Regions from separate parts of the Pseudovibrio sp. Ad46 genome, predicted to be linked through region 1. Evidence: riboswitches for the same ligand, from Rfam matches in the RefSeq annotation. Region 1 holds a riboswitch; the other holds the start of a gene.
The links. A riboswitch is a leader RNA that binds a small molecule or an ion and turns the genes downstream of it on or off. The one in region 1 is predicted to bind S-adenosylmethionine.
Positions count from the first base shown of each region.

Region 2: linked by a shared signal. The riboswitch ahead of PsAD46_RS00775 (O-succinylhomoserine sulfhydrylase) and the one ahead of PsAD46_RS07655 (hypothetical protein) in region 1 are both predicted to bind S-adenosylmethionine.

Region 1 covers NZ_LMCG01000040.1:145,132-152,689, reverse strand. The annotation lists gene PsAD46_RS07675 (sugar porter family MFS transporter) at 304-1,692, opposite strand; gene PsAD46_RS07670 (GNAT family N-acetyltransferase) at 1,989-2,456, shown strand; gene msrA (peptide-methionine (S)-S-oxide reductase MsrA) at 2,575-3,204, shown strand; gene PsAD46_RS07660 (PQQ-dependent sugar dehydrogenase) at 3,290-4,531, opposite strand; SAM-I-IV-variant riboswitch at 4,820-4,950, shown strand; gene PsAD46_RS07655 (hypothetical protein) at 4,998-5,378, shown strand; gene PsAD46_RS07650 (group III truncated hemoglobin) at 5,406-5,855, opposite strand; gene PsAD46_RS07645 (acyl-CoA thioesterase) at 5,888-6,316, opposite strand; gene PsAD46_RS07640 (group III truncated hemoglobin) at 6,376-6,789, opposite strand; gene PsAD46_RS07635 (Crp/Fnr family transcriptional regulator) at 6,870-7,558, opposite strand, start outside.
Region 2 covers NZ_LMCG01000001.1:154,597-162,154, reverse strand. The annotation lists gene PsAD46_RS00785 (YigZ family protein) at 1-243, opposite strand, end outside; gene PsAD46_RS00780 (2'-deoxycytidine 5'-triphosphate deaminase) at 248-1,354, opposite strand; SAM riboswitch at 1,478-1,555, shown strand; gene PsAD46_RS00775 (O-succinylhomoserine sulfhydrylase) at 1,623-2,807, shown strand; gene PsAD46_RS00770 (hypothetical protein) at 2,890-3,327, opposite strand; gene PsAD46_RS00765 (hypothetical protein) at 3,469-4,362, opposite strand; gene PsAD46_RS00760 (crosslink repair DNA glycosylase YcaQ family protein) at 4,450-5,661, opposite strand; gene PsAD46_RS00755 (MAPEG family protein) at 5,786-6,319, shown strand; gene PsAD46_RS00750 (methyltransferase domain-containing protein) at 6,323-7,174, opposite strand; gene PsAD46_RS00745 (argininosuccinate synthase) at 7,381-7,558, opposite strand, start outside.

The DNA of each region.
Region 1 (7,558 bases):
AGCTGCAGCTGTCAGGGACAAGTCAAACTGTCCTTTACAGCAACTGCCCAGAAAGGTGTATTCGAAGCAAAGCCTTGTGTTTTGTGAGACCTCACGTTGATGGGTAGGCACCTGCTCCCAATGCCTTTTGGTGGAGACCTTGTTTCATACAAAAACGCCCGGGCAAGGCGACAGCCAATGCCGAAGAAACTAATTTATATACAATGCGCAGGTATTGCCTGCTCGCCTTGCCCCTCCCGTTTCTCGGGATTTTAGCTTCACCACTGCATGAGAGGTCATGCGGTGCTTTTGGTGCTTGTGGTTTTACTCGCCAGCGACTGGCCTCTCAGCTGTCTTGCTGTCCCCTTTGTGGAACAGCTCGTAGATATCCTCCAGAGAGACACCTTTGGTCTCTGGTGCGCGGCGGATGGCGTAGACGGTTCCGATGCAACAGCATATGGCGAAGAACAGGAAGATCTCGGTGATCGTGAAGAGCTGGTTCAATTTGGGGAAACCGAACACAACGAGGAATGTGAAGACCCAGTTGACGGTTACCGCTACGACCATGCCTTTGGCCCTCAGGTAATTGGGGAACACCTCTGACATGTAGACCCATGGCAGCGGCCCCATGGAGAGGGAATAGGAGATCACGTAGAGGCAAAGACCTGAGACGGACAAAGCCGTGCCAATCCCGTCCCCCATGAGGAAACCTCCCACAATCAGGAACTGAGAGAGTGCGCAGGCTGGCAATCCGTAGACCATCAGAGGCCTGCGGCCAACGCGATCAATAAGGAGCAAGCTGGCAGCTGCGGCCAGAGCAAGTGCTGCACCAAGACCGACCGTTGCAGACAAGCGGCTGGCTTCCTCAGAAAATCCCAGGTCACCGAAAAGCTCCGGTGCGTAGAGGATGACCGCATTGATGCCACTAAGCTGTTGAAACAGGAAGGTGAAGACACAAAAACTGGTGATAGGCCGGTTACGTGGATTGATGAGGTCCAGCCAGCCCCCCTTTTGGTCTGCGACTTCGGCGAGGTCTTCCTCAATCCGCTTCACGTTGCCTTTGACCCACGCCACAGATCGGGTTGGTTCAATCTTTTCAAAGACGGCCTCTGCCTCTGCCGAGCGCTTTGCCATGACGAGCCAGCGCGGGCTTTCGGGGGCACTCCAAATTCCAAAAAGCAGAAACGCTGCAGGGATCGCAGAAAGGAGAAACATGAACTGCCAGCGATTAATGGCTTCTGCGCTGTAGCCGAGATCAAGCGTGATCAGATTGGAGAGGTAGCCAATCAAGACACCAAAGGAGATCATGAACTGAAACGCGCCAAGCATACGGCCTCTGATCTTGCGCGGTGCAATTTCGGAGACATATTGGGGGCCAGCCATTGAGGACAGGCCAATCCCCATTCCGATGAGAGAACGGGCGAATGTGAGGATGAAAAGGTCTTGCGCCACACTGGATAAGACAGCTCCGGTGATAAAGAACAGGGCTGCGATGATGACCGTTGACCGTCTGCCAAATCTATCACTGAGATAGGCGCTCAGGTAGGCTCCGATCAAACCGCCGATAGACAAGGATGCGACCAGAAGCCCTCCCCAATACGCAGAGAATTCAAACTCTGCTTTGATGGGCTCATAAGCGCCAGCGATGACGCCTTCGTTGTAGCCATAGAGCAAACCACAGAGTACGGCGATACATGCCAGGAGGATAATCATGCGCATTCCCTTTAAAGACCAAGGGAAAGTATAGGCGGAGGTCTCTAACCATCCGGAGGACACACAGCCCTGAATTGAGCTGTTTTTCGCAAGACCCCAATAACGATTGATCATATGCGGGAAAGAAAACCTAGATCGTTTCAGTGTCGCGATGATGATCCAGCGGCTTAAAACCGCACCTGTTAGGAATTACAGCATTGAGCTTTTCGCGGCCTTTGCCTTCAATTAAGCTTCCCGTCGCATGATCAGCGCAAGGCCTTCCCAAGCGCTTCAACCTTTGGCAACCAGGACTTACCATGATTGTTCTTCAGGATTTCCCCGCAGCTCGTTTTGATGAGTTTCAGATCATTTCCGTCTCTGAATACGCTCAGGACCTGATGGATAATCGCAGAATGGAGGAACAGGCCGCGCTGAAGAAAGCCGAGGAAGGCTTGTCAAAGGCCTTTCCAGAGGGGAAAAGCAACAAACACAATAAGCTGCTGAGCATCGTCAACAAAACGAAGGCTGGCGAAGTGGAAGTTGGGTTTCTCTGGTACTCCCTTCAAGATGATGCGTCTGCCTTCATCATGGATTTTCTGGTCTACTCAGAGCACCGTGGCAAGGGGTATGCCTCCAAAGCTCTTGAGGCGTTGAAGGCGACGTTCAAGAAAGATGGCCTGACGCGGATTGGACTGCGTGTTGCCCCAGACAATCACGGTGCCATACGCACCTATTACAAGGCTGGTTTTAACGTAACAGGCTGGAATATGTCCTGCGAGGTTTGAAGCGCGAACCATGCTCTCGCTGATTGACGTTTTGTTGAAGGGACTTCATTTCCGTTGAGGGCTGGTGGCTGCTAGGGTTTTGGAAATTCCAATGCATGACCTGATTTAAGGATCTGAGATGATTGCACGCAAAGCTGCAAAAGCCCTTGCCGTTCTTCCTTTGCTTTATGCTGTGAGCCAGCCTGCACAGGCTGCTGAGACCGAAACCGCTATTTTTGCTGGTGGTTGCTTCTGGTGTATCGAGTCCGACTTTGACAAGATCGAGGGCGTTCTTGAGACCACATCTGGTTACACGGGTGGCCGCAGTGCAAACCCGACCTACAAGCAGGTTTCTGCTGGTGGCACAGGTCATATTGAAGCGTTGGAAGTGAAGTTTGATCCGGCCAAGGTGTCTTATGAAGAGCTGCTAACAGCCTTCTGGCATTCCGTTGATCCAACTGATGCTGGTGGTCAGTTTTGTGATCGTGGTGAGAGCTATCAGACAACCATCTTTGCGACCTCTCCTGCGCAGCTGAAGGCTGCAAAAGCCTCCAAGAAAGCGCTTGGAAAATCAGGTGAGGTGAACCGCCCGATTGTAACACCGATCCGCACTGCAGCTCCGTTCTATGATGCAGAAGATTATCATCAGAACTACTATGAGAAAAACCCGATCCGCTACAAGTTCTACCGCTATCGCTGTGGTCGTGATCAGCGCGTCAAGCAGGTCTGGGGTCCAAATGCTTACAAAGGTATCCCCGGCGAGCACTAAGGGCTTAGTATAGAACTCAAGAAGACCAGAGGCACTGCTCTGGTCTTTTGCTTTTAGGTGTATTGTCGCAGGTCAGAAGGGGGCCCTACTCTTCGTAGTACATGCGATAGATCCCTCCGGCAGAATCATCAGAGATCAACAAGGATCCGTCGCCAAGCTCGACCACGTCTACCGGACGGCCCAGATAATCGCCGCTGGCATCAATCCAGCCAGTTGCGACAATACTTGGGGCTCCAGCTTCTTCTTTCTCGTTGATGGGCACGAACACCACACGTGCGCCAATTGGCACTGAGCGGTCCCATGAGCCGTGCTGCGCGATGAAGACGCCGCCCTTGTATTCTTCAGGGAACATATCGCCCTGATAGAATGTCATGCCCAAACTTGCGGCATGGGCGTCTAACTCGACTTCCGGGTTCACCACGCCACTTGGGACAGGCTCGTCGATGTAATGCGGGGTACGGACCGTTCCGCCGCCATACCATGGGAAACCGTAGTTCTTGCCCGGCTCGGTGCCTTTGTTCAGCTCTTCGGGCGGGATGTCATCTCCCATGCCGTCCACCTGATTGTCGGTAAACCAGAGATTGCCGGAGTTTGGATGGAACTCCAGGCCCACGGAGTTTCTGATCCCGGTCGCATAGACCTGACGGTCCATACCATCTGCGGTGATGGAGATAATGCCGCCGATGCCGAGGCTGTCATAGAGTTTCAGCTTCATCTTGGGCGGGACGTTGTAAGGCTGGCCAAGAGAGATGTAGATGCGGTCATCCGGACCCTGATCACACACGCGGGAGGAGTGATTATAGCTTTCTTCAGAGGGAGGGATAAGCATGCCCTTGCCGACCAGCACCTTCACTGCTGGCTTGCCCTGCTCTTTATTTTCCAATGCGTTCGGAAAACTCAGAACACGGTTTTGCTCAGCAAGGACTAATGAGCCATCTTTTGTGAAGCAAACACCATTTGGGATGATGAAGGATTGATCTGGAGCGAACTGGCGAACTTCTGCAGCTTTCTTGCCCTCTTCATCCGGAGTAACGACCCAGACTCTGTCCGTGGTCGTCCCTACAAAGACAGTTTTGCCATCAGGCGCGACGGCCATATGGCGGGCATCTGGCACGGCTGCATAAGGTTCGATGTGGAAGCCTTTGGGCATGACCACAACTTCAGCGTTGCGAGCCAGAGTTTTCTGTTCTTCAGAGACCTGCTCCACAAACTCTGTTTTGACACCATCGACCATTTTGGTGGTCGTTGCCGCCAGAGATGTGGTTAGCAGCAAGGCGTAAGCGCACCCTGTCAGGACTCCAAAGAGAACGGGCTTTGTGGTGCACATCGTTTTTTTCCTTCCTGAAGGGCTTAGAAATTTGACTGAGAAAATTTATCGGAATATTTGAAATGCTCTGCCTTTTTGAGCCGCCACTATGCGCTCATTCAAAGTCTGAGGAGAATACTCAGATATGACGGGAATTCGGTTTATAGAACCACAAAAATTGAAGATATTCACTTAGCGGAAGTTGCGTTTTGTGGTGCTAGAATACGACACAACGTAAGTTTGAAAGTGTGGACAAAGAACAAAGGAAAGGTGCCCACTTGCAATTGCCTCATTTTCGTGCCAAATCCTACGCATCATCAAGAGAAGGGCTGGCGCCCTCGCCAACCTGCCTAACCGGGCAAGGTGGTCTCCGCCAAAAGGGATGTGGTTTCGAAGTGAGGACGCTGTCTTCATCATTCGTAACAACCAAGCGGTAGTTTCAATGGATTTTGCGCCAGTCCTCCTCGGGAAACCGATGGAGGATTTAATGTTTGATATTGCTGGTCAGCCACAGTCTGCATGGCAATCGTATGTATCTGAATATGTGCCTCAATCTTTGAGGGAAGCCGTCGCACACCTTGCCGACGAGTTTACTGCTGCCTATTTGCTGGATTGCTTGATTCTGGAGAAAGGACTGCGCAGTCGGTTGCTTTCCAATTCAACCCGACAGCCGAATACGCCGCTGACCACCGACGAGCGCTCCGACAGGTTTGCTGTGCTGCTTCGGCTTTGGGCAGAAGGCTGCCACACGGTTGTCGACGAGCGCTTGTTTGCGGATACTGCACGCCGCCGTCCTGAAGAACTGGAAGCCTTGCGTGAGTACTTCAGGCAAAACGCGCTGCGCTCGAAAAAGAAGTTCCCGAGCTAGGTAAGCTGCACTAAAATAAGAACTGATTTAAGCTGCGCGGCTGCCGAATTTTGCAGGAGGCGTGGCAAATGGGTCTGCGAACATTGCAAGCCACAGGCTCTGTGCGATGCGCTGTGCAGTTGCTAGAAGAAGCGGTGCGGCTTCTGGTGAGAAAATCGCATAGACTTCGTCTTCAAACAGGTCCATCCACTCATGGAAATTCTCAGTGGTGACCCCTTGAATCCTCGCGTGAGCGGGAACCGGCTTGCCTTTATACGATCCAGTTTTTAGCAGCACTGACGCCCAAAAGTGCTTCATCTTGTGTAGATGCGGACCCCAGTCCTCGCCCATCTCTCTCAGGAAGATCGGCCCAAGCGTTTCATGCTGGCGGACCTTGCCGTAAAAACTCTCAACCAGATGATTAATCTGGGCAGGTGTGATGGAAGGATCAAGCGGTGTCCGTTCACGCGCTGACATAACGGGAATTTTTGATGACACTGCTTGTTTCCTGTTCCTGGTCCGCGATCCGCTTAAGCCTTGTTGTATTTAGCACGTTGCTCTTCAGAGATCACAATCGGTTTGCCGTCATCGTCAACAGCAACAAAGGTGAACTGAGCATTCGTAACCTTCTCGCGATAACCAAAGCGGTGGCGCAAAGCCCAGGCCTCAATGGCAAGCGTTACAGAGGTTCTGCCAACACGGAGCACATTGGAGTAGACACACATTACATCGCCCACTTTAACAGGGCGGATAAAGGTCATGCTGTCGATCGCAACAGTCACAACGCGCTCCATGGCGCACTGGCTTGCTGCAATACCGGCGGCAATATCCATTTGAGAGACAACCCAACCGCCGAAGATATCGCCAGAAGCATTGGTGTCTGCCGGCATCGCCATTGTGCGCGTGGTCAGTTCACCAATTGGCTGCTCTTCTTCGACAGCGTCTCTTGTATCATTCATAGTTCTAAAGCTCCGTAGATCCACCAGAGGAAATGCTATGCATGGCGAAGCTCAACTACTCAAGCAGGGATCATCGCCATATGGAAGCAATCAACAACCTGGGTCGCACATTTCTTGGTGTTGGCCCGAGCAGTTTCAGCAACGCATTCATCTACTGCATTCTCGAATAATTTCAACCAGCTGGCAATATCATCGCTGCATACCTGCTTTGCAGCACCACGATACTTGCCAAGTGGACGGCCAGAATAGCTTCTGTCTTTCATGAGAGCGGAGCACCAGAATCGCACGGCCTGAGCTTCGTAATCCTCCCAGTCGCACTTCATGCTATTTTGGTAGACTGATGCCAGCTCGCCATTGTGACGGAGTTTTTCTGAATGACTGGCAACCAAAGCACGCACTTGAGAATGCGTCAGGTCAGGATGGATTGGTGTGCACTCGTCCTGCGGGCGAATGTCAAAATGCTGATAGGTCATCTCGGTGTTTCAGGAGCCTTGTAGGGACAAGGCCCATGCCCTTCTTGTTACTTCGGGTCACTTTTACTCAAATACCGAGTTTAAAGCTCTGCGGCAGCTCGTAGCACCTCCGGCTTTTCGAGGCAGTAATATCCAGAGAGGCGGCTGATTACACCTTCTCTCTTCCAGACATTGAGGACGCGGCTGACGTTCTCCCGAGCCCCACCAGCCATATTGGCGATTTCAGCCTGAGAGATCTTATAGTGAACAAGAATTTTGTTGCTGTCGACTTTTTTGCCAAATGTTTCAGAGAGTTGCAGCAGCGTCTGCGCAACCCGGCCATTGAGTGGCAAGAAGGACCGTGCAGCGAGTGCATCGTTTGAACGACGCAGGCGAGTCGCTACGATCTGCAGCATGTGACGGTAAACAGCGGGGTTTTCATCGGCGTAGCGATAAAATGCAGCTTTGGAGATAAATGCAAGCTGGCTTGGCTTGAGTGCCGTAACGGTAGCGGAACGCTCACTGCCGTCAAGCAAAGCAATTTCACCTACCAGAGAGCCCTGCCCGAGAACTGCGAGCAGCTGCTCACTGCCATCCAACGAGACGACGGAGACTTTCATGCTGCCTTCGATGATTGCGTAACAACCATTGCCCGGATCTCCGGCCTTGAAGAGAACTGCGCCGGATTTCAATGACATAGGCTGAGCTATCTCAGAGAGACCGTGTGCGTGTTCCTCAGCCAAACCCGACAGTGAAAAGCTATTTTGAAGGAGTTCTTTGAACTTTGTCA
Region 2 (7,558 bases), on a different contig from region 1:
TTTGAGTGTGGGCATGCCGGAGGTGCCAGACGGTTCACCATCGTCTTTGCCGCCTTCATCGATGCGTCCCTCGGGGAGCATTCTGCGGAAGGCGGTGACGTGGTGGTTGGCTTTTTTGTGCTCGTCGCGAAGATCCGCCAGCCGCTGAGCAAAGTCTACATGGGGTACCAGAAAGGCAAGAAAGCGTGACTTCTTTTCTTCCAGTATCGCGTTGTATTCCTGCTCAACGGTGAAGAGGGGCATGGGCTTATGCTCCTACCGGTTCTTTGCTTTTGAAGTGCTTGGAGAGCTTTAGTGCCTGACCCTGATAGTTGGAGCCAATGCCTTCGCCGTAAAGGGTTTCTGGCACTTCCTCCATGTGCTCGTAGACAAGGCGGCCAACCGTCTGGCCGTGTTCTACGATGAAGGGAACGTCGTGAGAGCGGACTTCTAGAACGGCTCTGGACCCTGTGCCACCAACGGTGGAGTGGCCGAAGCCGGGGTCGAAGAAGCCTGCGTAGTGGACGCGGAATTCGCCGACGAGTGGGTCGAATGGCACCATCTCAGCGGCGTATTGCGGTGGGACGTGGACGGCTTCCTGCGAGACCAGAATGTAGAACTCGTTCGGGTCGAGGATGAGCGTTGCATCGCCGCGATTGTACAGCGGTTCCCAGAAGTCTTCCGGGTCTTGTGCGTCTTTGCGGTCAACGTCGATCACACCTGTATGGCGCTTGGCGCGGTAGCCGATGAGGCTGTCTTTGCCAGAGCCTTTCAGGTCGATGGACACCTGGACGCCGTTGTTGATTGCGTCTTCGTCCTTGCCGCCAGAAACCAGCGTGTGCTGGTTGTGCACTTTGGTCAGGTCTTCATCATTGATGAGGGTTTCACCATCGCGGAAGCGGATTTGGGACAGGCGAGAGCCTTCGCGGACCAGCACAGGGAAGGTCTTTGGAGAGATCTCAGCGTAGAGCGGGCCTTTGTAGCCAGCTTCAACACGGTCAAATGCGCGGCCCTGGTCTGTGATGACGCGGGTGAACACATCGATGCGGCCCGTGGAGCTTTTCGGGTTGGCTGTGGCGGATTGCTCAGCCGGAAGGTCCAGCGCTTCCTGAAGGCGGACGATGTAAACGCAGTTGGTTTCCAGCACGGCGCCCTTGGAGAGGTCGATCTCGTGCAGGATAAGCTTTTCCAGCTTGTCTTCCACTTTCGCGTCGGGGCCGGGCAGAAAGGAGGCCCGGACACGCCATGCTTTGACGCCGAGGCGCAGGTCAAGACTGGCAGGTTGAATCTGGTCCTCGTCGGGCACTCTGTCTGCTTGAATTGCACCGCTGGCAAACATAGCTTCAATCGCTTTTGCCGGAAGAATGCCTGTCATTGTTGGTTCCGCCCCACTCGTACTCAAATCGTTCTGACACTGATTAACGTAAGTTTGATCTCTCGCCAAGTCTGCAACCTAAGCTGATTGATTGACCCTAGTGTATTTTCGAGGTAAAAACGCTGCCTATTCCGTGGTGATTTGGTCGACCGGCTTGCAACCACGTAAAACAAGTAGCTAAAGGGTCGGGTTCTTGTATAGACCTCGGCCCGCGCCGGGGTTTTTTAATGAAGGGGTAGAGCGATATCTCTTCGGGCAGGAATGAGCGATGACAGACGCAAAGAACTGGAAGCCAGCAACTCGGCTTGTTCATGGAGGCACAACGCGCTCCAGCTTTGGTGAAACATCCGAAGCTATCTTCCTTACACAAGGGTATGTTTACGACAGCTCAGAAGCGGCAGAAGCACGCTTTTTGGGCGAGAATCCGGGCTATATTTATTCCCGGTACGCAAACCCGACCGTAGGAATGTTCGAGCGACGAATGTGTGAACTGGAAGGCGCTGAGGCCGCACGCGGCACGGCTTCTGGTATGGCGGCTGTTAACTCTGCGATTATGGCCTGCGTTAAAGCTGGCGATCACGTGATTGCACCAAAGGCACTGTTCGGTTCCTGCCGATACATCATCGAAAAGCTGCTGCCACGTTATGGTGTGGAGTCCACGCTGATTGATGGCACTGACATTGAGCAATGGAAAGCAGCTGTTCGTCCGAACACCACAGCGGCATTCCTTGAAAGCCCAACCAACCCGACGCTTGAAGTGATCGATATTCCAGCTGTTGCGGATATTATTCACGAAGCTGGTGGACGGCTTATTGTCGACAACGTGTTTGCGACTGCTATCTGGCAGAGCCCGCTGGCCTTGGGCGCTGATGTGGTGATCTACTCTGCGACCAAGCATATTGACGGGCAGGGCCGATGTCTGGGCGGTATCGTGCTTTCTGATGAAAAGTGGATTGTGGAAGAATTCCATGACCCGTTCAAGCATACTGGGCCTGCGATGAGCCCGTTCAACGCCTGGGTTCTGCTGAAAGGTCTGGAGACATTGTCTCTGCGTGTTGAGCGTCAGACTGCGAATGCAGGCAAGCTGGCAGAGTTCCTTGCGGATCATTCTGCAGTGTCTCGGCTGATTTACCCGGGCCGTGCTGATCACCCACAGGCGGATATCGTGGCCAAGCAGATGCAGGGTGGGTCTACCATGCTGGCGTTTGATTTGGCGGGTGGTAAGGAAGCGGCCTTCAAGTTCTCCAATGCACTGGAGATTGTCAGCCTTTCCAACAACCTTGGTGATGCGAAGAGCCTGATTACCCATCCGGCGACGACTACGCACCAGAGTGTTGCGGAAGATGCGCGTTTGGAGCTGGGCATTACAGACAAGACGCTTCGTCTTTCTGTTGGTCTGGAAGATGCAGATGACCTGCTGGAAGATGTTGCTAAGGCACTGGCCGCGCTTTAAGCGTGTTGCACATTACAACTAGCGTGAGGGCATCCAACCGGGTGCCCTTTATGCATTAAAGCCCAATGCTGCAGACTTGTTGTTAGCTGTTGCTGGTTGCCACAACTACATCTCGCCGTGCTCCGGACAAGGTGATGATGAAACCGGCGATGACATCCAGAAACGTGATGGTCATGAGCAGAAGGAAGAGCGGAGTGGCGGCTTCTTGTACCGAGAGGAACTCAATTAGGTAAGCCACGAGGATCAACAGAGACAAGCTGTGATCTACCAGTGAGAGTGTGCTGGTTCTGGTGGCTTTGATGATCTCAACGAAGAGCAGGACCAAAGTGCCTGCAAGCAGAAGGGTGGCGACATCCAGAGGAACAAGCAGTCCGGATGGCAGTGGGATCTGGAATACAATGGCAGCCCACGGAGTGACGTTGTAGCCTTGATCAAGCACCGGCTCTAGATCTTCAAACCACCGAAATGCAACAGCGTTGTAGAGCAAAAACGGAATGAGCGTGAGTGGAATAGTCCTCATGTGGTTGTCCCCGGAAGAGCTGGAAGCGGTATCCTATCGGAAAAGATTAACATTAATGCTGGGGGTCTGTGATGCCCTGAAACCGGGAGGGGTAACGCTTCGAGTGGTTTAATGCCTAGGGCTTTCATTTTAAGTGGAGTTCTAGGGAATACGACGCGTGCGATTGTGAATAGTGAGGGGGCGTCGCACACGTTCTGTCATGCGACGTTCTATGTGAGAGAGCTCATTATAGTTATCGACAGTGATGCCCTTCCAATATTTGACGATGGGAAGGCCTATGCGAAGTTGAAAAGCACCAATGGGATAGTTGATGTCGCTGTGATAGCGGATCTGGCCAACAAATGTGGTCTTCAATCCAGGTACGCCAAACCAGCCTGCACGGGATATTTCAAACCGTCCCTGCGCCCCGCTTATCTCTTCAATGTTGTTGGCGGTTCTATAAAAGCCTCCTGCATAGATGCGGAAGCCGAACCCCAGATCCTCAGTTCCGGGAAGGTCGTAGCCAATCTCTCCTGAAAGGTTGAGGAGAGGAATGCTTTCGCGTTGGTCTGTGCTACCCGGCTCCGGTTCCAGAATACGGACTTTGCTTGTCGGAAATTGTGCGTTGAAGCGAGCCTCATAGTTATTTGCCAAAAACTCGATGCCCGTGGTGACTGCAGTTGCGGGGCCGCGTTCGTAATCTTCCTTGTAGTTCATGAAGATGTAGGTGCTGCCAATCAAGTTTGGCCGTACAAAGTGACGGAGGCCACCGCCAGCACTTATGAGATAAACAGCATCAGAGGAGTTGCCGGAGCGGACATCAGCGAAGAACATGCCATGACTGTCCTGAAAGACTGGCGTGATGACTTCGGCGGCTCCAGATGTGTTATTGCGATCTGTCTCAAACAGGCCAATGAGGCGGGGTTGGTACTTGCCTTGCGGATTGAAGGTGAAGTGGTCGTCTAAATTGAAGAGAGGTTGGGCCTGGCTAGCAGAGGTATTCAGCGCCACAAGGCAGAGCAGAATACGCAACAAAGTTTGCAAAAGCTGGCCCATTTGCTCTCTTGGTGCTGACGAGAATGCGACGTTTACCAGCAGTATTGGAGGTTACTTACGTTTCTGATAGTCCCGCCATCCAGTGGGCTATCCTTGCCAAGCTGAGAGGAACTGAAGATCTTCACAGCCAGCAAACTGGGTGCATCGCTCCAGTTCAGCTTCCAATCGTTGTTGGCGGCCTTTGCCCATGCGAATGCCAGCCTCGGGCCAGAAGCGTTTTACGGCCAAAGCATTGGAGGCTTTGTCACGCTTCATATCAATGCGGCCAATCAACTTGTCCCCCTCCATTACGGGGAAGACATAATAGCCGTATTGCCGTTTTGGTTCAGGGACGAAGATTTCGATGCGGTAATTGAAGTCAAAAAGGAACTCAGCGCGCTTGCGGTCTCTTAATGCCGGGTCGAATGGACTGAGGATGCGGATCCGTTGGGATGGGGCTTCGAGGGATCTCAGTTCATCTTCAATTGTTGGGCGTGCGAGACATAATTTGGGCTTCGTGTCGCTGGCAGGTTGAATCTCAACAGGGATTAGTTCCTGACGCTTCTGGGCTTGCTCACACCATGCTTTGACATCGGCAAGGTCTAGTTTGTCCCAATAGGCTGCAATTTCGCTGGGCGTAGCGAAGCCGAGGCGGTCGATTGCGGAGTTGCAAGCCCACTCTATGGTTTCTGCATGGCTGGGTTTAGCGGAGCGGTGATCCTCAGGGATGACGCGTTCTGTCAGGTCATAGAGTTTTTGAAAGTTTTCACGCCGGGAGACGGAGATTTGTCCGGTCCGCCAGAGATATTCAAGTGCTGTTTTGGATGGGTTCCACTCCCACCATCCGCCTTTGCTGCGCTTCTCATTCTTGCCGACATCTGAGGTGCCAGCGGGGCCGTTTTCTTCGATGTGCCGTAGAATGAGGTTGAGTTTTTCCTGATACTCCGCACCGCGCCAGACCTTCCAGCAGGATTGCAAGCTCTCTGCGCTTTTTTGGAAGCGGTAGTGCCAATAAGGGAAGAACTCGGTTGGAATGATTGAGGCATCATGCGTCCAGTGCTCAAAGAGGCTTCTGTCATTTTCCAGCAGCTTCTTGAGATGTTTGGGGCGGTAACTTTGGCGGCGTGACCACAAGATCATGTGGTGCGCACGCTCTACTGTGTTGATGCTATCAACCTGCACAAAGCCAATGCGGTGAATGAGATCGAGGAGATCTTCTCCTTTCGAGGAGCCTGTTGGTGCTTCAAGAAGGGCGTGTTTCTGCAGAAACAAGCGGCGCGCAGCGGCGTTATCAACTTTTAAAACTAACTGCGCTTCCATAGTCATCAAAGTCTCCTGCTTGGTCAGACGTGCCTAGGCTAGGAGAGGTAGCGCCTTGCCGCAAGCAGTCCGCAGCAGATAGTTGTGGGTTTGTTCCTATTATGTTCTCTAAAAGGAGGTTGCATTGGACTTTGCAGAAAAACAGCGGGGTGTGTTTCAGCGGATGATTGTTGGAGCGTTGGTGACCGCGATTGTGCTTTTGTTTGGTGCGCTTCTCAATCCGTTTGGATTTGCCGCAGACTGGAATGCCTCTGAGCGACTTTGGGTGGCAGCGGTTTCATTGTTATCACCTGCCTTGCTGCTGATGATTTCCATAGGTCGTCTGGCAATGCGCAGGTTTTATCATGCTGATGACATTGATGGAGGAGGGCTAACCCACGGCAGTGAGGAAGCCAGGATGCTGCAGAGCATTTTGCAAAATACACTTGAGCAGGGGGTGTTGGCGGGGTTCATCTACATTGCCTGGGCTGCGGTTATGCCCGGTAGCACGATGTCGGTACCGCTGTTAGCTGCGCTGCTGTTTGCGCTCGGGCGTATTCTGTTTTTTGCCAGCTATGAGAAGGGGGCACCCTGGCGTGGAACCGGCTTTGCACTGACTTTCTACCCAAGCATTTTAATGCTGGTGGTTGTGCTGATAACGTTGATGGCCGGGTTGTAGCGCTCACGCTGGCATATAGCGAGCGACTACAAGATGTCCGAGCACAGGACTTTCGTGCTCTTGTCGGAGTGTGGTCTGCGTGAAGTCGATGGTTGCAAAGTCGAATTGCTCCAAGAGATTGCGGAGATAATCTTCTGTATGCTTGAAGCGGCAGCTGTCGCTCATCGTGTAGGGCTGGGTATTGGATGCAGGCTCCATCACAGCTTCAGCGGAGAACAGGAACACGCCATTCTTTTCGATGTTGCGGGCAACACCTGCGAAGAGATCTTCCAATGAACCAAAGTACGGCAAGAGTTCTGATGCGAGTATCAAATCCCATTTCTGAGGATGATCTTGATCGAGAAACTCGTTGATTTCACATTGCTGGAGATCGTCGTAGATCTTCTTGTCTCTCGCCAGCTTGAGCATTTGCTCGGAAATGTCGACGCCAGTTTTATAACGGATCTGATCTTCAAAAAATTCGGCAGCTAAGCCAGTGCCACAACCTAGATCTAAAAGACGTTTAAAGGGGCCAAGCTTGAGAGTGTTGATCTTTTCGTGGATCTTGGTTGGTAGGCTGTATTGGAGGATCTCCAGTAGCTTGATATCGAAAAGCTTTGCTTTCTGGTCAAACAGAGCGGAAACATACTCAGCTGGCATACTGTCCAGCTTTTCTGAGTTCGCCTTTGCTCTTGGCAGATCGATGGTTTCCTCTGAGTTTTCAGAGCACCCTTGCCCAAGAAGGTTCAGCAAGTGATCGGCAGCTCCGTTGAACTCTCCGGTCTCTTTGAGCTCGAGTACATGATCATAGATCATGAAATGTCGGAGGAAATCTGCAACGGGATTGGTTTCTTGTTCTTTTTTGTCATTCTTCATCGCTGTGTAGTATCCTCGTCTTTGAATACTGACATGATTGAGCCATGAAAAAATTAATGAACAGTAAGCCTCTTTTGGTTGATCGTTTTTAGGTAAGCAACGGAAAGTAGCTGTATTTTTGTTGCTAGGTATTTCTCAAAATAAAACCCGCAGTGTTTCCACTGCGGGCTTAATAACTAATTTAAAGCTTAGGAGCTTTTACCCTTTCAGGCGTCCGTCAACTCTTTTGCTTTGGTCATCTGATTCCGCTTTGCCAGCGTGCGCAAACGCAGAGCGTTGAGGCGGATGAAGCCTGCAGCGTCTTTCTGGTCGTAAGCGCCGTGGTCGTCTTCGAAGGTCACCAGCTCTTCTGAGTAGAGAGAGTAAGGAGATGCACGACCAACA